One region of the Ruegeria sp. BHSB196 genome, then DNA from elsewhere that is predicted to be linked to it. Evidence: riboswitches for the same ligand, from Rfam matches in the RefSeq annotation. Region 1 holds a riboswitch; each other region holds the start of a gene.
The links. Region 1 has a riboswitch for cobalamin ahead of AC2FNJ_RS15420 (hypothetical protein). Riboswitches for the same ligand answer to the same signal wherever they lie in the genome.
Positions count from the first base shown of each region.

Region 1 (5,547 bases):
GGCGGGCATGTCCCTGAGCGCCCAATCGGCCATCGTGACCGTTGAATCCTTCAGTCGGCCGGTCAGAGAATGGCCGAAATCGCTGTAGTCGTAGGTCAGACAGGCCATGCCCCGCTCTTGCGCAAGCCACCTGGCGAAGTGCTGGTAATAGTCGCGGGGGACTCCGGTGGCGCTGTTGATCACAACGGCGGTCTCAGGGTTTCCGGTCGGGCAGTAGAGCCGCGCGGCCAGTTGCGTCGCGCCGGCGGGAATCCAGAGATCCTCGACCAGAACCGAGCCTTGGGTATCCAACATTTCGACCTCCCGCGATTTCTGGACCAATCGGTCTACTCCTTATCACTGGACCAATCGGTCCAGACCTGTCAACAATCGCTTCAAATGACCGAACGTCCGCTTCCGACCAAGGACCGCCTGATCCGGACCGCCGCCGAACTGTTCCAGCGTTCGGGCTATCATGGCGTGGGCCTTTCCGAAGTGCTTGCGGCGGCGGATGCTCCCAAAGGATCGTTGTATCACCATTTCCCGAACGGAAAGGCCGATCTGGCGCTAGCCGCGGCCACCTGGGCGTCGGACGGTATGCTGCGGCTTATCGCGGCCTCGTTCGAACCGGCGGAGACTTTTGGGCAGGGGGTCGATACGCTGTGCCACAAGATCGCAAAGCTATTCGACCGATCCGGGCAATGGGACACCTGCCCGATCTCGGCGACGTTGTTCGAAGGTCCGGACAACATCAGCTTTCGCGATCATGCCTATCACCTTTACGAAGGCTGGATCTCCGAAGTCGCCCATCATGCCGGGCGGCTGGGGGTGGAACGACCCGAGGAAGCTGCCGACACGCTGTTCATCCTGCTGCAGGGTGGGTGGCAACTGGCGCGCGCCCGGCGAAACTCGGACGTGCTGCGGGCGCTGCCGCGTCAGCTGTGCATGTCGGATGCGCCGAAGCGTCAGAGTTGATCGGTGTTGAAGGTGTCACAATCCGCGATGTTGCCGCTGTCGAACCCCCGTTCGAACCAGGCCGACCTTTGCGCGGATGTGCCATGGGTGAAGGTATGCGGCCGCGGGATCCGCCCCGCCTGACGCTGCAAGCGGTCGTCGCCGATCATGCGGGCCGCGTTCAGGGCCTCTTCCAGATCGCCGCGGTCCATCAGCCCCTGGACCGACCGCGCCCAGACACCCGACAGGCAATCCGCCTGCAGTTCCAGCCTGACCGTCAGGGCATTGGCCTGCACCTGCGACACGCGCCGCCGCAGGTCGTCCACCTGAGGCAGTATGCCCAACTCATTCTGAACATGATGCGCCACCTCATGCGCAATCACGTAAGCCGCTGCAAAGTCCCCGCCGGCCCCGAGTTGGCGTGACAAGGTGGCAAAAAAATCCGTGTCCAAATAAGCTTTGCGATCGACTGGGCAGTAGAACGGTCCTGTCGCGCCGCTGGCGCCGCCGCAGGGGCTTTGCGTGACCCGCGAGAACAGGACCAAGGTTGGCGGTGTGTAGTTTTGGCCCAACTGTTCCTTGAATACTGCCGTCCATACATCCTCGGTCGTTGCCAGAACGCGCGAGGTGAACTCAGCCGCGCGTTGATCCGCCTCGGATATCTGAGCCGGCGACTCAACCTGCACCCCAGGGCCGTCCAGCAACTTGGACATATCGACACCGAACACAGCGCCCAATACCAGAATAATCAGGAGTCCACCCAGACCGATTCCGCCTGCACCGGTGGCCATGCGCCGTCGACCTCGCCGGTCTTCGATGTTGCGGCTGCCACGAACGCCACGCAATCGCATCAATCAATCCCCATACATAAACCAAGCGTCACACTATCACCTTAGCCCGTCTCATCAAAGTGTCCTTGAGGAATCGGCTTGACCGGTCGGTACCGCGCGGATAGCGATTGAGTGATGGTTTCCGCCCGCGTCTGCGGTCGGGATGAAAAGGGAACACGGTGCGGCCCGAAAGGGCCAAGGCCGCGACTGCCCCCGCAACTGTAGGCGGAGAGCAAAGCCGAAACGCCACTGGCCATATGGCCGGGAAGGTCGGCCGAGCGACGACCCGCAAGTCAGGAGACCTGCCATCGGCACGACAACTCGAACTCGGGCGGGGTGTCCGGGCGGGGTCCGATGGCCAGGCGCCGTCCTTCCCGACCGTCCATCCCGCCGCAGCGCGGAGGGCGCATCATGACCTGGACGACCAAGACGCATCATTTCACCGCAACCTTGTGCCAGAAGACCGGCAGGCACTGCCCCGCCCTGTCGCGCATGGCGGAGAAGCTGGCGGAGGCGATGGCGGCGTCCAAGCCGGTCACGGCAAAGGCGTTCGAGATCGAGGGCTCCGTTGCCCTGACCCATTGCGCTGCTGGATGCCACGCCCGGTTCGCGGCGGATCACCAGCGCATTCGGGTCTTCTGCGGTGTGGGTGGAGCCGACGATCGCGAGCAATTGGACCTGTTCGCGGACATGCTCTTGGGTCCGGCTTCGTTCGCCATGCCGGCGGGCACGTTCGATACGCGCCCTTGCGCCGTTCTGGAAGCGGTGGCGCGGGAACCCGCCAAAGCCGCGTTTCAAGGGCAGCTGTCGCCCGCGTGACGCGCTTCGCCAGGCGGCCTCATGGCCGGTTCGGCACGGCCTGTCCCTTGAGCGCCCAGTCCATCTGTCCCTCGGTTTCGACCGCGCAGGGGCGGACCGCGCGCAGGCGCTTCAGGGCGGCTCCGGGTTGTTCCCCGCATTCGATCATCAGCCGCAGCGCCGCCATGCCCGACCGGCCGCACCCGCCGCGGCAGTGGATCAGCACCCGTCCACCGCCGGACAGCGCCTGCCGCGCCGAGGCGCTGGCCTGCGCCCATTTGGCCCGAACGTCCCGGGATGGCGCGTCGAAATCCTCGACCGGCAGATGCACCCAGCGGCTGGCCCGGCCCTGGATGTCCGTCCCGAAATGCCGGGCCCCGTCCTGAATCATCTCGACCTCGGTCGTCATCGACATCACCAGACCCGGCTTCCAGTCCGCAATCGTGTCGAGGTCTTCGCGATAGTTTCCGCTCTTTCCGGGCATCTGACAGATCGCCAGGGTGCCGCCGCCCACCTGCAAACCGTAAATCACCAACTGCGACACGATCAGATCCCTCCTGAAACCAATGCACTCGAATTCGGAAATCTCAATCGGTATCCCAGAGTTTTACCCGCCGCCGCCCACATTCCCAACCAAAAACGCGCTCGCGTGCTGTGGACGCGGGGCAAGCGGGACACTACGCTGCGGTTTCAGGACGAATCCGGCTGAGCAGAAATGACCGATACCGCACCCGCCCCCTATCAGGTTCTCGCCCGCAAATACCGCCCCGAAACCTTCGCCGATCTTGTGGGACAGGATGCGATGGTCCGGACGCTCAAGAACGCGTTCGAAGCGGACCGGATCGCGCAGGCCTTCATCATGACGGGCATCCGGGGGACCGGCAAGACCACCACCGCGCGGATCATCGCCAAGGGCATGAACTGCATCGGGCCGGACGGCAACGGCGGGCCGACCACCGATCCCTGTGGCCAGTGCGAGCATTGCTTGGCGATCATGGAAGGTCGCCATGTCGATGTGATGGAGATGGACGCGGCATCGCGCACCGGCGTGAACGACATCCGGGAAATCATCGACTCGGTGCGCTATCGCGCGGCCAGCGCGCGCTACAAGATCTACATCATCGACGAGGTTCACATGCTCTCGACCAGCGCCTTCAACGCGCTGCTCAAGACGCTGGAGGAGCCGCCAGCGCATGTGAAGTTCATCTTCGCCACGACCGAGATCCGCAAGGTGCCCGTCACGGTCCTGTCCCGCTGCCAGCGCTTCGATCTGCGCCGCATCGAGCCCGAGGACATGATCGGCATGTTGCGCCGGATCGCCGACGCTGAGGGCGCGCGGATCGCCGAGGATGCCCTGGCGCTGATCACCCGCGCCGCCGAGGGGTCGGCGCGGGATGCGACCTCGCTCCTGGATCAGGCGATTTCCCACGGGGCCGGGGAAACCACCGCCGATCAGGTCCGCGCGATGCTGGGACTGGCCGACCGGGGCCGGGTGCTGGACCTGATGGACATGATCCTGCGCGGCGATGCGGCCGGGGCTCTGACCGAACTGGGCGGGCAATATGCCGAAGGCGCCGACCCGCTGGCGGTGCTGCGCGATCTGGCCGAGATCACCCACTGGGTCTCGGTGGTCAAGATCACGCCCGACGCCGCCGAAGACCCGACCGTGTCGCCCGACGAACGGGCCCGTGGCCTGCAGATGGCCGAGGCGCTGCCGATGCGGGTGCTGACGCGCATGTGGCAGATGCTTCTGAAGGCCCTGGAAGAGGTCGCCGCCGCCCCCAACGCGATGATGGCCGCCGAGATGGCCGTGATCCGGCTGACCCATGTGGCCGACCTGCCGAGCCCGGAGGAACTGGTCCGCAGGCTTCAGGACAACCCGCCACCGCAACAAGCCGCGCCGCGCGCCGGATCGACATCCGTTTCCGGCAAGGGCGCGCCCGTCGCGCAACAGGCGCGCGCTGCGGTCCCCACCGTTGCGTCCTCGCCGGGCGGCCGCGGTTCCGCACCGACCGCGGCGCTGGCGCGGGAGGCACAGGCGGCGCTGGCGCGCTATCCAACCTTCGATCACGTTGTCGAACTGATCCGGGCCAATCGGGATGTCAAGCTGCTGGTCGAGGTGGAAAGCGGCGTACGTCTGGTCTCGTATCAGCCCGGCCGGATCGAGTTCACACCCAGCGAACAGGCCCCGACCGATCTGGCGCCACGGCTGGGATCCTCGTTGCAGCGTTGGACCGGCAATCGCTGGGCCGTGTCGATCGTGTCGGATGGCGACGCTCCCACGATTGCGGAACGGCGCAACGCTGCCGAGCTAGCGCTGCGCGACGAGGCTCAGGCGCATCCCTTGGTGCAAGCCGTTCTGGCGCATTTTCCTTCGGCCCGGATCACGCGGATTCAGACACCGGAGCAGCGCGCGGCGCAAGTCGAGACCGAAGCCCTTCCCGAGGTCGAGGACGAATGGGATCCCTTCGAGGAGGAGTGACCCCGCACCACCGTCTGCGGCGCCGACACCGGTGTCGCAAACAGGCTTGAAGCGGTCCCGGCCGGGGCCCACTCTCGGGCGAAATCCCATGAAAGGCGCGCCATGCGAACATCGCCCCTGCATCCCCGGTTCGGCCTGATCGTCCATGACGTCGATCTGCGCGACGTGACCGCCGAGACTCTGTATCCCGAGATCAGACACGCCTTCGAGACCCACTCGGCGCTTCTGTTCCGCGGTCAGTCGATTTCGGACGAGGATCACGTGCGCCTGGGCGCGTTGTTCGGCCCGCTGGAAAACCGCGAGGCAATGGCGGCCGGGCGCGATGTGGCGTTCGAAGTCTCGGAACTCACGAACGAGACCGAGGCCGGCCTGCGCGCCCGCGACGATCTGCGGCTTCTGGACTTGCAGGCCAACATGCTGTGGCACACCGACAGCACCTTTCTGCCGACGCCGGCGCTGATCAACATCCTGACGGCCAAGGTGGTGCCGCCCAGTGGCGGTGAA
Region 1 covers NZ_JBXWRY010000034.1:22,658-28,204, reverse strand. The annotation lists gene AC2FNJ_RS15435 (alpha/beta hydrolase family protein) at 1-294, opposite strand, end outside; gene AC2FNJ_RS15430 (TetR/AcrR family transcriptional regulator) at 379-954, shown strand; gene ypfJ (KPN_02809 family neutral zinc metallopeptidase) at 945-1,784, opposite strand; cobalamin riboswitch at 1,883-2,088, shown strand; gene AC2FNJ_RS15420 (hypothetical protein) at 2,175-2,582, shown strand; gene AC2FNJ_RS15415 (protein-tyrosine phosphatase family protein) at 2,602-3,105, opposite strand; gene AC2FNJ_RS15410 (DNA polymerase III subunit gamma/tau) at 3,277-5,043, shown strand; gene AC2FNJ_RS15405 (TauD/TfdA dioxygenase family protein) at 5,146-5,547, shown strand, end outside.

Region 2 (5,547 bases), on a different contig from region 1:
GGTGATCGGCAGAACCTCGATCCCGCTCACGCGCTCCGACCCCGGATCCCAGACCGGTTTGACGCCCAGCAGATGCAGGGCCATGGCGAATTCCTCGCCCGCCGTGCGCATCGTGGCCGAGCCCCACAGATCAACGATCAGGCCTTTGGGGTAATCGCCCTCCTCCTGCAGGTGGCGGCGCACAAGCTCTTCGGCCAGTTTCACGCCCTGCGCATGGGCCGCGCGGGTGGGGACAGAGCGCGGATCGGTGGTGAACAGGTTGCGCCCCGTGGGCAGAACGTCGGTGCGCCCGCGATAGGGCGAGCCGGATGGGCCGGCCTCGATCCGTTTTCCCGCCAGAGCATCCAGCAGGGCGGTGCGTTCGGCCTGTGCCGAAGCGGTGGTGTCGAAATTGCCCGCCACCTGCGGCGCGCGGCCAAAGACATGCAGCCCGTCGCCGAACTGGCTTTCCTTGATGTCGCAGACGAAGCGGTCGATGCGGGTGATGGCCTCGGCGGTGCTGGTGGCCTGATCCAGCCCCAGATCGGCCTCGAGCCCGATGGCCTGCGCCTCGTCACGGATATCGGCCTGCAGCCGGTCGCGCCGCTTGGGGTCCAGCCCGTCGGCGTTCGAGAACTCGTCCAGCAGCGATTCCAGCCGCACCATGCGGTCGGGCGTGCTGCTCTGTTTCATCGGCGGGGGGATGTGGCCGAGCGTGACCGCCCCGATGCGGCGCTTGGCCTGCGCGGCCTCGCCCGGGTCGTTCACGATGAACGGGTAGATCACCGGCAGATCGCCGATCAGCGCCTCGGGCCAGCACTCGGCCGACAGGGCCACCGATTTGCCCGGCAGCCATTCCAGCGTTCCGTGGGCGCCGATGTGAATCAGCGCATCCGCGCCCAACCCGTGGCGCAGCCACAGGTAGAAGGCCACATAGCCATGGCGGGGCGTGCGCGACAGGTCGTGATATTCGTCATCGCGCAGTTCCGGCGTGCCGCGTTCGGGCTGCAGCGCCACCAGCGCCTTGCCGCGCCGCAGGGCAGTGAAGTGGAAGGCCCCATCCGCGCAGGTCGGGTCGTCCTCGGGCGCACCCCAGACGGTGTCCAGATAGGCGCGCAGCGACTCGGGCAGTTGCGCCAGGGCCGCTTTGTAAGCTTCGACCGGCCATGAAATCCGCGCGTCCAGCAACGTTTCGGAAATCGGTTCGGCGGGCGCGGTGTCATACCCCGCGTCCTGCAGGTCGGACAGGATCGCCTCGGCCGAGGCCAGCGCGTCCAGACCCACCGCATGGGCCATCTGCCAGTCCTTGCCTGGATAGGTGGACAGGACCAGCGCGGGCACCTGCTGGGTCTTCGGTTTCTCGGCCAGGTCTACCCAGGCCATCGCTCGGTCGACGATGGCGGCGATCCGGTCCGGCTCGGGGCGGTGGGCGAAACGGGAAAACTCAAGGTGCGGGTCGCGCTTGCCCGGTTCCTTGAACGAGGCGACACCGGCCGAGATGCGCCCGTCCACCTCGGGCAACACCACATGCATGGCCAGATCAGCGGGCGACAGGCCGCGTTCCGCCTCGGCCCAGGCCTTGCGGCGCGAAGTGGCCAGCGCGACCTGGAACACCGGCACGCCCACCACGTCCAAGGGCGAGGTGCCCGACGCGCCCTTGCCCGAAAACGAGGTGGCGTTGATGATCGCCGAGGGCGCCATCGCGGGGATATTCTCGGCCAGCCACTCAGCCGCCGCAGGCGCCTTGAGCGAGGGTGCGAACAGCCCCACCGCCTGATGACCCCGCGCGCGGATTTCCCGGATCAGGGCCGCGACCGGTGCGGTATCGGCCGAGGTCAGGTAGGCGCGGTAGAAGGTCACGATGATGCGCCGGCCTTCGCCTGCGAACGCGCCCTCGGGCGCGATCACGCCGCGATCCGGGCACCACGCGCCGCAGTCGGGCAGGGTCTTGGCCCCCATCACCGGCCCGGCATAGAGCCCCGCCGCCAGCGCCATCTGCGCCAGTGCGGCCTGGGCCGCGACCTCGCCGCCGGTGTCGCACAGATGTGCCAGCCGCCGCAGGGTCGAGACCGGCAGGGTCGAATAATCGTCCAGCCGCGTATCCTCGCGCCCGTCGGCGGGCAGCACCGCCAGCGCGATGCTCTTGGCCTGCGCCAGCGCCAGAACCTGCTGCAACCCGTAGGACCAGTAGGGCACGCCGCCAATCAGCCGGATCAGGATGCCCTTGGCGCCCTCGAGCGTCTGTTCGACATATGTATCGACCGACAGCGGATGTTTCAGCGCGGTCAGGTTGGCCAGCCGCAACGAGGGCATCCGCCCCTCGGGCCCGCTGCCGCGATGCCAGCCAGCCGCGAAAGCACCCAGATCGCTGTCCGAAAAGGACAGCACCACCAGATCCGCCGGGCTCTGGCCCAGATCGGTCGGGGTCTCGGTTTCTTCGAGCCCGTGGCTTTCGCGGAAGACGACGTGCATCGGTGCTTACTCGGCGGCCTCGGTGACGCCCGTCAGGATGCCGCGGATCGCGGCCTCGTCGATGTCGTCATGTTCGGCAATGACCACAAGGCGCGAGCGGCGGTCCTCGTCCGGCTTCCACGGGCGGTCATACTGGTGCCGCACCCGCGCGCCGACCGCCTGAACCAGCAGGCGCATCGGCTTGCCCTGAACGGCGGCATAGCCCTTGACCCGAAGGATGTTCAGCTCGTTCGCCAGACGTTCGATATTGGCCACCAGCTGCGCCGTGTCGGTCTGTTCGGGCAACTCGACCACGATGCTTTCGAAATCGTCATGTTCGTGGTCGTCATGACCGTCGTGATGCGAGGGACGGGCATCCATGTCGTCCTCGGCTGCGGCTTCGAGCCCCAGAACCACGCGCACGTCCACCGCGCCTTCGGCCACTTCGACCACCGGCAGGGGGCGCGGCGCCTCGGCGGCGATGATCTCGCGCGCCTTGGCCACGCCTTCGGGGCCGGCCAGATCGGGCTTGGTCAGCAGGATGATGTCGGCGCAGGAGATCTGATCCTCGAACACCTCGGACAGGGGCGTTTCGTGGTCGATCGAATCATCGGCCAAACGCTGGGCGTCCACAGCGGCGACATTCGGGGCGAAGCGGCCCGCGGCCACGGCCTCGGCATCGGCCAGGGCGATCACGCCGTCCACGGTGATCTTGGAACGGATATCGGGCCAGTCGAACGCCTTGAGCAGCGGTTTGGGCAGGGCCAGACCGCTGGTTTCGATCAGGATGTGATCCGGGCGCGGGTTCAGCGCCATCAGCGCCTCGATCGTGGGGATGAAGTCATCGGCCACGGTGCAGCAGATGCAGCCATTGGCCAGTTCCATGATGTTTTCCGCCGGGCAGTCGGGGATGGCGCAGCTTTTCAGGATTTCGCCATCGACGCCCACATCGCCGAATTCGTTGACGACCACCGCCAGCCGCTTGCCCTGCGGGTTCTGCATCAGGTGGCGGATCAGGGTGGTCTTGCCCGAGCCGAGAAAGCCGGTGATGACGGTGACGGGAAGTTTTTCGAGAGTGCTCATGCTCAGGCTCCAATCGGGGGAATGCGGGCGGCGCAGTTCTTGCGGAAATGTTCGGGTCGGTCGCGCCATTTCACAAGGCCATCTTCGGCGGCCAGGTATTTTGTGGCGCCTTCGACGATGATATCGACGTGGTCGGATTCGTTCAGGTTCTCATAGACGAAGGTCCAGCGCGACGGCCCCCCGCGCAGCACGATCGAACAGCCCTGATCGCAGTTCGACAGGCATTCGACCGGTTTCACATGAATTCCGGCAGGCAGATCGGCCCGGACCAGCGCCTTGTGCAGCAACGTGCCTGGGCGCAGGTCGTCATCTTCGATGGGCAGGCCGCGACGACAGGTGGTGCAGACCAGCAACTCGACTGGCGCGGTTTCGGTCATGGTTCTCATCCCCCCATGCAGTGCGGGGGACGGGGCTTCTTGCGGGCCACGGCCCGACACCGGAACACCCCGTCCGGTTTCGTCTTCGGGCGTTGGCAGGTCTCCCGGCTTGCGGATGTCAGAGCGGCGCTCTGTCGGATGTCCCGCCTTCCCGGCCTGCGGCCAGTGGCATTTGGGCACCCTCTCCGGTCACGGTCGCGGGGGCGGCTGCGTTTGACGGAAAACCGCTGACGCATTCCCTTTTCATCCGTCCTGCGACGGACACCAACGGATCGGACATGCGGCACGGGCAGGGGACTTGTCAAGCGAGTCGCGCAGAGGGCAAGGGCCGAGAGATGAAAAGCGACCTGCCAGCGTCGCTGCGCGGCATGACGCAATGTGCCGCGACGTGCTGCCATGGCCGGGACACGCGAGCAGGGAGATATGCGTCATGAAAGTTGGGTTCATCGGTCTTGGAAATGTCGGCGCGAAACTCTCCGGGTCGCTGCTGCGAAACGGGGCGGACCTGACGGTCCATGACCTGAATCCGGACCTGGTTTCGGACTTCGCCGCAAAGGGCGCGAAAGCGGCGGACAGCCCCGCCCAGATGATGCGCGATTGCGATGCGGTCATCACCTGCCTGCCATCGCCCGCAGCCTCGGATGCGGTGATGCAGCAGATGCTGCCCGAGGTGGGGCCGGGCAAGATCTGGATGGAGATGTCCACCACCGACGAAGCCGAGGTCAGGCGGCTGGGCGCCCTGGTGATCGAGCGCGGCGGCGCGGCGGTCGATTGCCCGGTCTCCGGAGGCTGCCACCGCGCGGCCACCGGCAACATCTCGATCTTCGCGGGCTGCGACCGGGCCACGTTCGAGCGCATCCTGCCGTTCCTGACGACCATGGGACGGCGCATCCTGCACACGGGCGAGCTGGGATCGGCCTCGGTGCTCAAGGTGCTCACCAACTATCTGGCGACCGCCAATCTCGTGACCTGCTGCGAGGCGCTGGTGGTGGCCAAGGCGGCTGGAATGGACCTGAACACCACATATGAAGCGATCAAGATTTCCTCCGGCACGTCCTTCGTCCACGAAACCGAGAGCCAGGTGATCCTGAACGGTTCTCGCGACATTTCCTTTACGATGGATCTGGTCAAGAAAGACATCGGCCTGTTTCAGGAAGTGGCGGACCGGGCCAACGTCCCGCTCGAGGTCAACCCGGTCCTGATCGACATCTTCAACGACGGCATCGCGCGGTTCGGCGCGCGCGAGTTGTCCCCCAACATCATCAAGCGCCTTGAAGAGGCGACCGGCCTAGACATCCGCGCGCCCGGTTTTCCGCCCGAGATGATGGACGACGAGCCTGAGGAACCCGGCTATGAGGTGATTCCGCAAGGCAAGGAATTGAAGGCTGCCGAATGACCGCTGCCAGCAGGGGGTGACGCCGCAAAAAGAAACGCCCCCGGACTGCGATCCGGGGGCGAAACCGGGATTGAGGCGCCAGGTCAGCCGATCAGTTGGTTGTCATCGCGTTTGATGGTGATGACCGCCGACCGCGGGGTACCGCCATCCGGCCAGCTGCTGCCGGGGTGCTGGATGCCCACGAACATCGTGCGCATGTCGCTGGACCACGCCAGGCCGGTGACTTCACAGCCGTTCGGGCCCGTCATGAAACGTACGATT
Region 2 covers NZ_JBXWRY010000018.1:51,769-57,315, reverse strand. The annotation lists gene cobN (cobaltochelatase subunit CobN) at 1-2,451, opposite strand, end outside; gene cobW (cobalamin biosynthesis protein CobW) at 2,458-3,513, opposite strand; gene AC2FNJ_RS10785 (DUF1636 family protein) at 3,516-3,890, opposite strand; cobalamin riboswitch at 3,968-4,174, opposite strand; gene AC2FNJ_RS10780 (NAD(P)-dependent oxidoreductase) at 4,267-5,286, shown strand; gene AC2FNJ_RS10775 (PhoX family protein) at 5,370-5,547, opposite strand, start outside.
Region 2: another riboswitch for cobalamin. It lies ahead of AC2FNJ_RS10785 (DUF1636 family protein); the one in region 1 lies ahead of AC2FNJ_RS15420 (hypothetical protein).

Region 3 (5,547 bases), on a different contig from region 1:
ATCGTTGTTGAAGGCGCCGATGACGCGGTTGCCGGGAATGGTGATACCGCGAGCGGCCGCGGCCTTGGTCGGTCCAGCCTGCGTGACGACGATCAAGCCATTCGCCTGAACGGCCGCGACCACATCCGAGACCAGATCATCGAAGGATTTGGCGGTCCGATGGACCGCCCAACCGTCGCGCGGTTCAACATCGCCGGCCAGAGCGGGCAGGGCCATGATGCAGAGTGCAGGCCAGACCAGTTTCATCTATCGCGGTTCCGGTTCGCAGTGCTTTCGACCTTGATGGCAGATTTTGCGCTGTCCGGGGGTCACAATCCCGTGCCCTGCCGTCAAATCGGCGCTTGCGCCACGTTCGCGGAAACCGCACAAACGGGCGGAACGGAGAAAGGGCAGGGGATGGGCGCCTCGCACAATCGCGTGTCGATTTGTTCCAGTTGCTCGGGCATGCGCGACCGCGATGCCGAGCGGCAGGCGGTTTCCGCCGCCTTGGTCCATGCCGGAATAGCGGATCGGATCGAGGTTGCCGAACACGCATGTTTCTCCGGTTGCGAGCAGCCGGTTGCCATCGCGTTGCAAGGGCCGGGAATGGCGTCCTACGTGTTCGCCGGTCTCGATCCGATTGCCGACGCCCGGGACATCGCGGCGACCTGCCGGGCCTATCTGGACAGCCCCAAGGGCTGGATCGAAGACGCCCGGCCATGCGGGCGGCTTCGCTTGTGCCTCAGGGCCCGCCTGCCGGCGCTTCAGTCCACTTGAACCGTCAGCGACGCGCGGACCGGAACGTCGTCCACGGCCAGCGGGCTGTGGCTGTTGGTGTTGAGCGAAACTTCGATCACCACATCGCCCTTGGGCAGGTCCGGAATGTGCATCCAGTCGGCATAGAGGCGCGCGATCTTGGTGCCGTTGACATAGACATGGGCGTGGCCTTCGCCCGGCCTGTCCGGGGCCGAGGCGTTTTCGGGCGCGAACCGAAAATTCCGTGGCTGGACATGCAGGTTCCAGCCCGACATGGGGTCTTTCAGCAGTTCGATCTTGACCGCCGGGGCGTCGGCACCGGCGGGCAGGTTCACCGTCTTGGAATGGTCGTGGGCGGCGGCCTCGGTATGGTGGGCCGGACCGCCGTGCTGCGATGGGTCGGAATGGTCGTGGCCGTCGAACGTGACACCGTTGGCCGCTGCGAGCACGAAACCGGCGCCGCCGCCAAAAACCAGTCCAATCGCGAAAAGCGCGAGTGAGCGGGACATGTCTTTCCTTCTTGAATGGCTCCCGCCGGCACGAGCCGGCAGGAGAACTCGGGCCGGATCAGGCGCTGGCTTGTGCGCGTTTGCCCTCGGACTGCCAGAAATGACCGGCGAAGGTGCCGAGCAAGACCCAGGCGGCCATCCCCACGCCAAAGGCACGGGCGGCGAACAAGGCGCCGATCTCGGTCGGGACGGGACCGGCGAAACTGTCCGGCTCGGGCGCGCCGATCAGGTGCGGTGCCATCAGCAGCACAGCGGCGATCAGATAGCTGATCAGGTTTCCGCCGAATGCGATCAGCCATATCGCGACGGCGGCTGCGACCACGGTCGCGGCCCACCAGATCTGACGTGCAACGATATCGGCGGCTGCGACGCCTGGAACCTCGGGGGCAAGCGACAGACCGGGCGCAAAGTGAACGGCGACAAAGCCCGCCAGTCCCCACAGGACGCCGTTGCGCGCGGTGACGGGGTGGCCCATGCGCTCGGCCATCGACATGAGCGCGACCAGAACCAGCGCGTAGCCGGTATAGATCAGCATGGTGAAGACGATGCTCAGCCCGTCACGCACCGCGTCGAATCCGGGTAGTTCGGGATGCGCCGACACGGCTTCACCGCCGAAATGCACCAACTCGCCGGATTCATAAAGCTCGGCATGAAGCAGGACGGGCTGCACGAACACGAGCTGCAGCACGGCGGCAATCAGCCCCGCTGCAGCACCAGCGAACAACGCGCTGGTCAGAATGCGACTGAACATGGGTCAGTGGCAGGGAAAGCCGGTTGCGTGGCGCACATCATGAGCGGCGTCATGCAGGGCCGAAGCCTGAACATGGCCGGTCAGGGTGATGATCCCCAGACCCAGAACAACGGCAAACAGAGCCGGAAAAAAGGCGGAACCTGCAGCAGATGCCTTGAGCGTTTTGGTCGTCATTTCTTGTCCTCCTGAGCCGCCGCACCCGACGGCCGGTCGTTTCGTTTCCTGTCTGGCAGGTCTCCTGGCTCGCGGGTCAGTGCCTCTGTTCGCCTTCCCCCCGGCATGAACCGGGAGTGGCTGGTTGAACAGGGGCTCGCCGCTTACAGTCGCGGGGGCGGCTTCGGCTTGGAGCGCGGATGCGCGCGCACCGAATTCCCTCTTAGCATCCGGATTGCTCCGGCAGGACCAGACCCGTTCATTTAGCCGCGATGCATCTGCGGACGCAATTGCGATTTGCGACCTTTTCGGTCAATTTCCGCGCTTTTTCAGCAAATATATGTCCATGATCCAGCCATGCTCGTCGCGCGCCCTCGCGCGCGTTTTCAGGATGTCCGCCGCCACGTCCGACAAGCGGCCGCGGATCAGAAGTTCCTGCGGCATCCCCACATAGGCGCCCCACCAGATGTCGAATTGCTCCATCTCGAGGCATTGGAACGAGCACTCGCCATCCAGCATGACGGCCACCTTCCGCTGGTTTTCCGGCCAGCCTTCTTCGCGGATGCGCCGCCCGGTCGTGACGAGGTAGGGCGCACCGATTTCGTTGATCGGAATCGCATGCGCCGCCGTCAGCGCCTGAAGCGCGGTGATGCCGGGGATCACGCGGGTTTGCGGCTGCGGGTCCAGGCGCGCGGCGATTCGCAGGCTGCTGTCATAGAGCGACGGGTCGCCCCAGATCAGCAGGGCCACCTGGCTTGCCCGCGGATGGGCGGCGATCGCCGCCTGCCAGCGCTGCGCTATGGCGTCGTGCCATTCGTCCACGCCGCGAAGATATCCGTCCTCGGACCGGCGCTGCGGGATGTCGAAATATGCGATCTGCGGCCGAGTTTCGACCACCTGCGCGATGATCTGTTCGCGCAGCTCGGCCAAGTCCTCCTTGTCCGCGCCCTTGCGGGGAATCAGGATCAGGTCAGCGTCGCGAATCGCGCGGGCGCCCTGAAAGGTCACGTGATCCGGGTTGCCCGTGCCGATACCGACAAGGTTCAACTGATACATGTCATGACTCCGCCAGCGGACCATAGAGGATCAGGGCCGGCGCCGTGCCCGGTTCCGACTTCAGCCGCGCCGCCAGGGCTTTGACGGTCGTCCGTTCCAGCTTTTGCTCCGGTGTCGAGACAGATTCTGCCATCAGCGCCGGAGTGTCAGGCGGCAGGCCGTGCCGGCACAGCGCCTCGGCCAGCAGCGGAAAGGTGCGCTTTCCCATGAAGATGATCGTGGTCGCCCCGGCATCGGCCAGAGCGGACCAGTTCAGATCCTCGGGCAGCTTCCCGCTGACATCGTGGCCGGTGACGAATTGCACCCTCCGCGCGGTCAGCCTGCGGGTCAGGGGGATGCCCGCCGCGGCGGCGGCCGCATTGGCCGAGGGGACGCCCGGGATGATCTCATGGTCGATCCCCGCCTGGCGCAGGGCCACAAGTTCCTCTTCCAGCCGTCCGAACAACCCGCCGTCGCCCGATTTCAGCCGCACCACTCGTGCGCCCGTCTGCGCGTACTCCACCAGCAGCCGGCTGACATGGTCCTGTTTGGGCGACGGGCGGCCTGCACGCTTGCCGACACCCACCAGGTCGGCATCGGCGCGTGCATGGGTCAGGATCGGGCCGCTGCTCAGGTCGTCGAACAGAACCGCATCCGCCTTTTGCAGCCGGTCCACCGCCTTGAGGGTCAGCAGTTCCGGATCGCCCGGACCGGAGCCGACGAACGAAACGAACCCGCTCATGCCGATGCCTCCGCGATCAGGTGAAAGAAGGTGCCGGATACGTTTCCGCGCACCGAGCCGGTTTCGGCCACGTCCGCACCCTCGGCGTCTTCGACGCGGGCCAGGGGCGCGTCGGGTTGCTCCAGAATGGTCGAGTAGTGAAACTCGTGACCGCGCAGCGTGGCGCCCGCGGCAAAGCCCGGCATGGGCGCGCGCAAATGCGCCTTGCGATATCCAAGGTGGAACTTGCGCTTTTCGTAGGATGTCACGAGGCCCAGCAGCCCCGCCATCCGGTGTCGGACGCCGTCCTTGTCGATCAGCGCCTCGCCCAGCGCCATGTAGCCTCCGCATTCGCCATGGACCGGCCTGGATGCGGCGTGCTTCCGCAAGCCGTCGCGGAAGGTTTCGGCGGCTGCGAGTTTGCCGGCATGAAGCTCGGGATATCCGCCCGGCAACCAGACCAGGTCGGCATCCGCGGCCGGGGCTTCGTCTGCCAGCGGCGAGAACGGCAGGATTTCCGCGCCCGCGTCGCGCCAGCCTTGCACCAGATGGGGATAGGTGAACGAAAACGCCGCGTCCCGCGCCAGAGCGATCCGCTGGGCCGGGGGGCGCGGCAGCGCGGCCGACGAAGGCCCCTTCGGGCTTGAGGAGGCCGCCGCCCGGATCGCGCCGAGATTCACATGTTCGCGCAGAAACGCCGCATAGCCGGCAATGGCGCTCTCCAGATCTGGGTGTTCCACCGCCTGGATCAGGCCCAGATGCCGCTCGGGAAGGGTCAGATCGCCCCGGCGGGGCAGCACGCCCAGCACGGGCAGCCCCGCCCGCTCCATGCCCAGCCGGGTCAGCCGCTCATGACGCGGGCTGGCGCAGCGATTGAGGATCACGCCTGCGAAGGGCAGATCGGAATCGTACATCCGGAACCCCAGCGCCGTCGCCGCCGCCGATTGCGCCTGACCGCCGACATCCAGAACCAGAACCACCGGCCAACCCATGCGCCGCGCGGTTTCCGCGCTGGACCCGTGCCCCGTCTCGCCGGGTTTCGCCACACCGTCGAACAGCCCCATCGAGCCTTCGGCAATGATCAGATCCGCGCCCTCCGAACGCGCCGAAATCGCGCTCAAAAGCGGGTCGCTCATGGCCCAGCTGTCGAGATTGTAGGATGGGCGGCGCGCCGCGGCGAGATGAAAGGCGGGATCGATGTAGTCCGGTCCGCTCTTGAACGGCTGCACCGCCAGCCCGTCTTCGGCGAAAGCCCTGAGCAGCCCCAGCATGACGGTGGTCTTGCCGGTGCCGGATGACGGCGCGGAAACCAGAATGCCCGGAGCGTCAGTCATCGCCGTGGCTCCAGCTGGACCACGGGCTGTCGGCGCTCTGCGGCCGATAGCGGCGGTCGTAAGTCGAGGAATAGAGGCAGCTTTCCTCGAAACCTTCCGCGGCCAGCGCCGGGCCGACCAGGATCAGCGCGGTGCGCGTGATGTCGTCGTCCAGAGCTTCCTTGAGCGTCGCCAGAGTGGCACGGACGATCCGCTCGTCCGGCCAGCTTGCGCGGTAGACCACGGCTACCGGGCAGTCGGCGCCGTAATGCGGTTTCAGGTCGGCAATCACCCTGTCCAGATTGCCGATCGACAGGTGGATGGCCAATG
Region 3 covers NZ_JBXWRY010000018.1:64,145-69,691, reverse strand. The annotation lists gene AC2FNJ_RS10875 (DUF302 domain-containing protein) at 1-246, opposite strand, end outside; gene AC2FNJ_RS10870 (DUF1636 family protein) at 397-756, shown strand; gene AC2FNJ_RS10865 (hypothetical protein) at 744-1,244, opposite strand; gene AC2FNJ_RS10860 (CbtA family protein) at 1,303-1,995, opposite strand; gene AC2FNJ_RS10855 (CbtB domain-containing protein) at 1,999-2,169, opposite strand; cobalamin riboswitch at 2,207-2,417, opposite strand; gene cobF (precorrin-6A synthase (deacetylating)) at 2,461-3,204, opposite strand; gene cobA (uroporphyrinogen-III C-methyltransferase) at 3,206-3,925, opposite strand; gene AC2FNJ_RS10840 (cobyrinic acid a,c-diamide synthase CobB) at 3,922-5,238, opposite strand; gene cobM (precorrin-4 C(11)-methyltransferase) at 5,231-5,547, opposite strand, start outside.
Region 3: another riboswitch for cobalamin. It lies ahead of AC2FNJ_RS10855 (CbtB domain-containing protein); the one in region 1 lies ahead of AC2FNJ_RS15420 (hypothetical protein).